Regions from separate parts of the Pantoea sp. SM3640 genome, predicted to be linked through region 3. Evidence: predicted binding sites of a transcription regulator. Region 3 holds the regulator's gene; each other region holds the start of a gene.
What was found. The regulator CRP, encoded in region 3, controls carbon source genes, mostly activating them, when cyclic AMP is high. The targets are predictions, from matches to a motif close to ATGTGANNNNNNTCACAT.

Region 1: the regulator CRP is predicted to act here: its motif matches at 1,145-1,162, upstream of IV493_RS04720 (YfcZ/YiiS family protein).
Region 2: the regulator CRP is predicted to act here: its motif matches at 1,412-1,429, upstream of deoC (deoxyribose-phosphate aldolase).
Region 4: the regulator CRP is predicted to act here: its motif matches at 1,206-1,223, upstream of IV493_RS01875 (glycine dehydrogenase).

Annotation. Positions count from the first base shown of each region.
Region 1 covers NZ_CP064872.1:992,928-995,130, reverse strand. Annotated here, with positions in the region: gene fadI (acetyl-CoA C-acyltransferase FadI) at 1-597, opposite strand, end outside; gene IV493_RS04720 (YfcZ/YiiS family protein) at 756-1,052, opposite strand; gene fadL (long-chain fatty acid transporter FadL) at 1,411-2,203, shown strand, end outside.
Region 2 covers NZ_CP064872.1:501,794-503,996, reverse strand. Annotated here, with positions in the region: gene deoA (thymidine phosphorylase) at 1-378, opposite strand, end outside; gene deoC (deoxyribose-phosphate aldolase) at 441-1,220, opposite strand; gene IV493_RS02430 (TatD family hydrolase) at 1,455-2,203, opposite strand, start outside.
Region 3 covers NZ_CP064872.1:232,839-235,041, forward strand. Annotated here, with positions in the region: gene IV493_RS01055 (YccS/YhfK family putative transporter) at 1-949, opposite strand, end outside; gene crp (cAMP-activated global transcriptional regulator CRP) at 1,007-1,639, opposite strand; gene IV493_RS01065 (OsmC family protein) at 1,943-2,203, shown strand, end outside.
Region 4 covers NZ_CP064872.1:379,360-381,562, forward strand. Annotated here, with positions in the region: gene pmbA (metalloprotease PmbA) at 1-619, shown strand, start outside; gene cybC (cytochrome b562) at 683-1,069, shown strand; gene IV493_RS01875 (glycine dehydrogenase) at 1,364-1,699, shown strand; gene IV493_RS01880 (SFCGS family glycine-rich protein) at 1,713-2,069, shown strand; gene IV493_RS01885 (DUF4312 family protein) at 2,072-2,203, shown strand, end outside.

The sequences.
Region 1 (2,203 bases), 760 kb from region 3:
ACGGGTGATGCTATGACTCTTTGCCATCTGCTCGGCGGTGTCACCCATGCGCAGGCCGGTTGAATACTCGGCCACCGCGGGCGGCACCGGCAGCAGATCGCGCGGACGCAGACGTTTAAGGATGTGCAGTTTTTGCCCAAGGCTGCGGGCTTTATTGAGATCCACCAGCGCGCGGGCCAGTGTTTTACTGACGCCTATTGGCAGCACTGACGAGGAGTCGGCGCCTCCGGCAATGCCAGCAGAAATCGTGCCAGCCAGCAGGCTTTCTGCCACATTCGCTACCGCCTGGAAACTGGTGGCGCAGGCACGGCTGACGCTATAGGCATCGGTGTGCACATCAAGGCCGCTGCTCAGTACAATCTCACGCGCAATGTTCGGCGCTTCCGGCATCTGCACCACCTGACCAAAGACCAGTTGCTCGATTACCTCAGCCGGCAGTTCACTGCGCGCCATTAATTCGCTGATTACCATCCGCCCCAGCTCAATGGCGGGAATGCCATGAAAGCCGGTCGCCTGGCGCAAAAAAGGGGTGCGTAACCCGTGGGTTATTGCGATGCGTTCACCATCACGCGTCAGCAGCGGCTGCGCTTTGCTCATTGTTCTCACCTGTGGCTGGGACTGTGGCATCATTGCCTGAAGAGGTCTGACCTGATCAGTGTTAACCACAAGCGGGTGAGCCGCCAATACCGGAAAGGAAAAAGTGCGAAGGGAGACACGAAAATGAAAAACGCCGCATTAACGCGGCGTTATGAGACTTAACGCAAACCGAGCTGAAAAATCATCGTTTCAGCCTGGCAGCTGAAAGTAAAATCGATATCCAGCTGCACACCCTGATCCACTTCACTGAAGCGCGACTCAATCACACAGGGTTCCGATTCAACTTCACGTGCACGTTCGGTGAGGAGCGCTAATTTGGCTTCCGCATCGGCACGCTGAGCAAACCACTCCGACCAGCTGGCGGTGCAATCGGTATTATCCATTACCGTGCCCACATCAACACAACAGCAGGCTGCTGTTTCGGTCGCACTGCATTTTTTAATGGCATCAGTCATTTCATTCTCCTGACCAGCGATCTGGTGGGTTGAGCGATTTTATGACCGAAATTTTACCTGCTCGCGTAAAGATGCGCCATGTACACGGCGCTAAGTGACGAATATCACAATAAAAATTGATCCAGAACAAACTGGAATCGGTATGCTGTGCAGAATCAGGGCAGTTTTGTTATGCAGATCGAATTTTAAGCGATCAACCCTGAAATATTTTAAAAACAATATTGCAACATGCACACAGGTCGGACCTATACTCTCCGCACTGGTCTGATATGTGCGTTTTACATCAGTCCCTACAATCCGCCGTCCTTTGTTACGCGACGTTATAGCGTTAAATAATAATTCACATGAGGTTGTGGTCATGAACCATAAAAACCTGTTTGCAAAGTCAGCCGTGGCGGCTGCAGTGGCGCTTGTCTCTTCACACGTTTACGCAGCTGGATTTCAGTTAAATGAGTTTTCTACGATTGGTTTAGGTCGCGCATATTCAGGCGAAGGGGCAATGGGTGATACGGCGGCATCAGCCAGCCGTAACCCGGCGACGATGGCGTTGATGGATCGTCCGGAATTTTCTATCGGTGCGGTTTATATTGCGCCAGACGTCAATATCAGTGGTCGCAGTCCCAGCGGACGCAGCCTGGATGCTAATAATATTGCACCGAATCAGTGGGTCCCCAATATTCATTATGTTCAGCCCATCAACGATCAGTGGTGGATCGGCGCGTCTGCAACCTCTAACTATGGCTTAGCAACAGAGTTTAATAATGGTTACACCGCGGGGGGGTACGGCGGTAAAACCGATCTGGTAACCGGCAATTTTAATCTCAGCACCGCGTACCGCTTAAATGAACATTTTAGTTTTGGCGTCGGTTTTGATGCGGTTTATGCGAAAGCTAAAATTGAACGCTATGCCGGTGAGTCAGGCGCAAGACTGGGCGTTCCGGCTGATACGCAGGTTGCCCATCTGAAAGGCGATGAGTGGGGATATGGCTGGAACGCCGGTATTCTGTATGAAGTAGATGAGAATAACCGCTTCGGCTTTACCTATCGTTCCGAAGTGAAAGTCGACTTTGATGGCGATTACAAGAGCAGCCTTTCATCCCGGCTGAATGCGGTGAATAACCCGGAAGTATCAGGCGTGCCGTTTGGCACCA
Region 2 (2,203 bases), 270 kb from region 3:
TTTATCCAGCGTGCCGCCGGTATGACCCAGACCACGACCGGAAATCATCGGCACATATCCACCGCAGGCAGCGACCATCGGCCCTAACATCAGCGACGTCACATCGCCGACGCCGCCGGTCGAGTGCTTATCCACCACCGGCCCGTTAAGATTGAGTGATTTCCAGTTAAGTACCGTACCGGAATCACGCATCGCCATCGTCAGCGCGACCCGCTCTGGCAGCGTCATGTCGTGGAAATAAATGGTCATCGCCAGCGCGGCAATCTGACCTTCCGAGACGGTGTTATCACGCACGCCATTAATGAAGAAGCGAATCTCCTCTTCAGTCAGCGCCTGGCCGTCACGTTTTTTGCGAATAATTTCTTGTGGCAGAAACAAAGTAGCCCCCTGGTTCAGGGAAATCAGGATGGAGAACAGGCGGTCAGCGACCGCCTGAAAGATCAGTAACCCGCTTTGCTGGTGTCGCTGTCATGACCCAGGGTGTTGAGCAGGCTCGCCAGCAGGCTTGATGCACCAAAGCGGAAATGGCGTGCATCGGCCCAGTCGGCACCCAGCGTCTCTTCTGCCATCTGCAGATAGATCGCGGCATCTTCAGCAGTGCGCACGCCGCCCGCCGGTTTAAAGCCAACTTCCTTACTAACGCCTTTGTCACGGATCACATTCATCATGATCTGCGCCACTTCCGGCGTGGCGTTAACCGGCACTTTACCGGTGGAGGTTTTAATGAAGTCGGCACCCGCGTCGATAGCAATCTCAGAAGCCTGACGGATCAGCGCTTCTTCTTTAAGCTCACCGGTTTCGATGATGACTTTCAGCAGCACGTTCGCTTCAGCACAGGCGGTTTTACAGGCTTTCACCAGATCGAAACCAACCTGACTGTTACCGGCGATCAGCGCGCGGTACGGGAAGACCACATCCACTTCATCTGCACCGTAGGCGATGGCGGCGCGGGTCTCTGCCAGTGCAATATCGATGTCGTCATTGCCGTGCGGGAAGTTAGTTACCGTGGCGATGCGGATTTCCGGCGTACCCTGCTCGCGCAGCGTTTTACGCGCAATCGGAATAAAGCGCGGATAGATACAGATGGCGGCGGTGTTACCTGCCGGGGATTTAGCCTGATGACAGAGGGCGATCACTTTTGCGTCGGTGTCGTCGTCATTCAGGGTGGTTAAATCCATCAGTTTCAGGGCGCGCAGGGCAAGAGGTTTAATATCGGTCATGAGGCTCTCCAAAAGATCGGGGTGCAACCCACCGGCTTGCCGGCGGAATGTTATAATAATAACACTCAGAAGCGGCCTGATATGTGCCAGTAGTCACATAGGGATAAGAAATTGATGCAATTGCGTCACAATCACTGTGACTTAAATCGCAGATAACAGCGTTTAATGGCCATTATACGCCAGCCGTCTCAATGTTACTATTATCACATTTAAGCGCTGATGAGGCAGATCCGGTCAGTTACGCAGCGCCGGGAAAGCGGGATCGAGCCGGAACAGCTGCTGACTGTTGTGCCACAGCGCATCGGCAATCTCTTCGGGTGACTCCTCTCGCAGGCTGCAGAGTACTTCCCACACCTGACGCGCACGTTCCGGGCGGTTTGGCTGGCCCTGAAAGCCCTGCAGTGGCATATCGGGTGCATCGGTTTCCAGCAGCAGCGAAGAGAGCGGCAGCTGTGCTACGGTCTGACGGGTTTTGCTGGCGCGCTCATAGGTAATGGTCCCGCCAATGCCAATCGCATAACCCAGCTTAATAAAGGCCTGCGCCTGCTGCAGGCTGCCCGCAAAACCGTGCACCACGCCACGGCGCGGCAGATCGAGACGCCGCAGAATCTGCGCCAGCTTGTCATGGGTGCGCCGCGAATGCAGGATCACCGGCAGCTGATACTGTTTCGCCAGCTTCAGCTGTGCTTCAAGAAAGCGTTGCTGCTTATCAAACTGCGGATTGTCGCGATAGAGATCCAGCCCGATCTCGCCGATCGCCACCAGCTTACGTGGCCGCTGTTGCAGTAAGGTTTCCAGCTGCTCAAGATGCGCCTCAAGGTGATTTTCAATGACGATAGGGTGCAGGCCCAGCGCCGCGTAAAGCGGCGGGTGTTCAGCAGCCAGTGCGCAGACGCGCTCAAACCGGCTGGCATCAATTGCCGGGATGATAATCTTCTCTACACCCGCCTCCGCGGCGCGCGTCAGGCTGGCGGCAACATCCC
Region 3 (2,203 bases):
AGAAGTTACCCACCGGATTATCGGGGTGCTGATGGGCGATTTTCTCCAGCGCGCCGAGCTGTTTATCCATCGCAAAGCGGTCGGGTAACTGGTGATAAAGGATGTTATCCGCCAGTACCCGCAGTCGGGCCGAGATGGTTTTGGCATTCCAGCGGATCACCGCTTCAGCATGGCTCTGCTCCACCAGCTTTTGCACCTCTTCCGGGCGGTGCAGGCTGACCGAGATATGCTCCTGCAGATCGAGTGCCACCTGAAAAGCGCGCGTCAGCCGCTTATGGCTGTGATCGCGGCTTGCCGACAGCATGTGCATCTGCTGATAACAGGTGTTGATCAGATCGACCACTTTCTGCTGGTGAGCCAGCAGCGGCGGCAGCGCTTTTTCGGGATCGGTCAGCTGCGTCAGAAGGGTATATTTGGCGTCGCAGTAGTTGGCCAGCTCGCGGTAGATCAGGCTCAGGCTCTCACGCATCGGCTGCTCTTTCCACAGCCAGAACCAGAACCAGTTAAATACCCCATACCAGAGCGTGCCGCCGATATAGAGCAGCGGAGTGACATAGATGGGCATGCGGCCAATCAGGCTGAGGGTAAAGATGGCGGCAATAAGGGTGCCGGGCAGCAGGCGACCATGCAGCGGGCTGATCTCACCGGTGACGCCAAGCAGCAAAGGCATAGCGAAGAGGATCAGCGGCAGTGGAATCGCATGCAGGGTGAGCCACTGGATCAGAAAACTGCCGAGGGCAAACAGGCTGCCGCCTACAATCAGACGTTTGAAGAAGCGTTTATGCGGAGTATCAAGACCGGCGATATTGCAGCAGGCGGGCACTAACGAGAACAGCAGACCTTTTTGCAGGTCGCCAGCCAGCCAGCCCAGCGCCACCGGCAGACAGAGCACCAGCGTTTGCCGCAAGGCGTAGTTAACTTCAGGATGGTAAATGATTCGACGCCACATCGGCCCAACACAAACAATAACGGCGTGATGTTGCCATCACGCCGTGGATGACAGGAATTAGCGGGTGCCGTAAACGACGATGGTTTTGCCGTGTGCGGAGATCAGGTTCTGATCTTCCAGCATCTTCAGAATACGGCCCACGGTTTCACGTGAACAACCCACAATCTGGCCAATTTCCTGACGAGTGATTTTAATTTGCATGCCGTCGGGATGCGTCATGGCATCTGGCTGCTTCGCCAGGTTAAGCAGAGTCTGTGCAATGCGTCCGGTAACATCGAGGAAAGCGAGATTACCCACTTTTTCAGACGTGACCTGCAGGCGACGCGCCATCTGCGAGGAGAGTCGCATCAGGATGTCGGGGTTAACCTGGATCAGCTGACGGAATTTCTTGTAAGAAATCTCCGCTACTTCGCACGCGCTTTTCGCACGTACCCAGGCGCTGCGCTCCTGACCTTCTTCGAACAGGCCAAGCTCACCAATAAAATCGCCCTGATTCAGGTAGGAAAGAATCATCTCTTTGCCTTCTTCATCTTTAATCAGAACCGCGACGGAACCTTTCACGATGTAGTAAAGCGTTTCTGCTTTTTCACCTTGATGAATCAGCGTACTTTTGGATGGATACTTGTGAATATGGCAATGGGACAGGAACCATTCGAGTGTAGGGTCTGTTTGCGGTTTGCCGAGAACCATTCGCTATTATCCTCTGTTGTAATCGTGCCCAAAATACAGGGGGCAGTTTTCCCTGTCAGGCGGTGAAAGCTTCAAGCGTTTCCTTTTCAGGAAATTATTCGGGCCGCATCAGGCGCAGTGCGCATCATTCTTCCCGGCTTCGCCATCGGGTGACGAAAAATATTTTCAGCACTGTTTGTAGCACAGCTTTTGCCGACTGTCTTCTGTTGTCTCGCTTCAGCTACGGGCGGATTTCTCTGGATTGCTGTTTACCAGGTGAAAGCGTACTCTGGCGACAAAACAGCGTATTCCGGAGTAAAAATCATGCAGGCAAGAGTGAAATGGGTAGAAGGGCTGACATTCCTCGGAGAATCCTCATCCGGCCATCAGATACTGATGGATGGCAATTCGGGTGATAAAGCGCCCAGCCCAATGGAGATGGTGCTGATGGCGGCGGGCGGATGCAGCGCGATTGACGTGGTTTCAATTCTGCAAAAAGGCCGCAACGATGTGGCTGATTGTGAAGTAAAACTGACCTCAGAACGTCGTGAAGAGGCGCCGCGAATCTTTACGCACATCAACCTG
Region 4 (2,203 bases), 150 kb from region 3:
GGTGATTTTTGCCGCTGAAGTGGCGACCGGCTTGTTTGGTCATCTGGTTGGTGCGATCAGCGGCAGCAGCGTTTACCGTAAATCGACTTTCCTGCTGGATTCAATGGGTCAGCAGATTCTGCCGGAGTGGCTCACCATCAGTGAACAGCCACACCTGCTGAAAGGGCTCGCCTCCACGCCGTTCGACAGCGAAGGGGTGCGGACTCAGGCGCGCGACATCATCAAAGATGGCGTATTGCAGACCTGGCTGCTGACCAGCTATTCCGCCCGTAAACTGGGTCTGACCAGCACCGGTCATGCTGGTGGTATTCATAACTGGCGCATTGCGGGTCAGGGCCACAGCTTTGACGACCTGCTGAAGCAGATGGGAACCGGATTAGTGGTGACCGAGCTGATGGGCCAGGGCGTCAGCGCCATTACCGGTGACTACTCACGCGGTGCAGCCGGTTTCTGGGTTGAGAATGGCGTCATTCAGTACCCGGTCAGCGAAGTCACCATTGCCGGCAATCTTAAAGAGATGTGGCACAACATGGTGACCATCGGTGACGATATTGAAACCCGCAGTAATATCCAGTGCGGTTCCGTGTTACTGCCTGAGATGAAGATAGCGGGACAATAAAGATGAATTCCTGAAGCAGCCGGTTGGCTGCTTTTTTTTCATCACAATAAAAAGGAAGTAATGATGCGTAAGCATGTGATTGCAATGTTGTCGGCTTCTCTGTTGTTCTCCAGCGTCAGCCTCTATGCGGCAGATCTGGAGCAGGATATGGACACGCTCAATGCGAATCTGAAAATCGTTAAGAAAACGGACAGTGCGCAGGAGATGCAGCAGGCGTTAACCAAAATGCGAACCGCGGCGCAGGATGCCAAAAAGTCGACGCCCGATAAGCTGGAAGGTCAGCCTGCTGACAGTGCGCAGATCAAAGACTACCACGCGGGCCTTGACTCACTTATCGCACAGATTGACGTGGTCAGCGCGCTGGCGAAAGCTAACAACGTGGACGGCGCAAAGCGCGAAGCCGCTAAATTTGATGACATCCGTAATACCAACCATAAGAAATTCCGCTAATCCGACCGCCGGTCAGCCCGACCGGCGGTTTTTACCATCACTTCTGCTTATCACCGCACCGTAAACCATCGCCCGGCAGTCTGGCTGCCGCACAACATCACCGCCTTGCGAGGCTAATGGCATCATTTTGCGCATTTTGCGACGCATATCGCACTAAGCGTGCAGCCTGCGATCTGACGCACAACCTTCACTTCAATTTCCACTTACTGCTGGAAATGTTGCCTCTCCACAGCCGGGGTGATGACCGCTAATTTATTTCTAACGCGAATTATCCGGTTTAACAGGAGTAGCAAGGTGAGCAATAACGGCGTCCCGGTGTATGAAGCGCCACCGGAGAAAGTGCAACAGCTGGCTGACAGCGTGATGACGCAGATTGCGGCGATCTATCAGCAGCATGGCATTCAGCCCAACGCGGTCCAGCAGCAGATGCTGCAATCGCATGTCGGGGCCATGGCGTCACGTTCGCTGAGCGGGGAGCCGCTGCCGGAAGTGGAAGCGGAGCTGTTTGAGGATATTCCGCCTGAAACGGTCGCGCTGGCGCAGCAGGTCGTCGACCTGTTCGGCAATCTCCCCCGCGAAGAGGCCTGGCTGCTGTCTGTGCATATTGAAGTCGCGCGATCAAATAACTGAAGAGGAACACACCATGGTAACAGTAGTGATTGGCGATCGTTTAGGTAAGGGCCAGAAAGTGGCGGCGGGCATCGAGAAAGCGGGTGGTCGTGCTGTCGTGGTGCCAGGCGTGGCCGCTGACATGAAGCTGGGTGACGTGATGAAGGCAGAAAACGCCGATTTCGGCATCTCGTTCTGCGGCAGCGGCGGCGCGGGTGCTATCACCGCGCAGAACAAATATGGCTACAAAGCCAAACACGGCATGCGTTCTGTTGACGAAGGCGTCACCGCCATCAATGAAGGCGCCACGGTGCTGGGCTTCGGCTTTATGGATAAAGAAGAGTTAGGCGAGCGGCTGGTGCAGGCCTGGAACAAGAAGCACGGCAGCTGATTATGAAAGAACACTACGTTACCCAGGTGACGGTTGAGGGCAAAGGCGACACCAAAGCGAAAGCCTTTGCCGATGCCCTGAGTCGTGTGCAGAACCAGGTTCTGCGCGCGACGCAAAAAATTCTGCTGCGCATC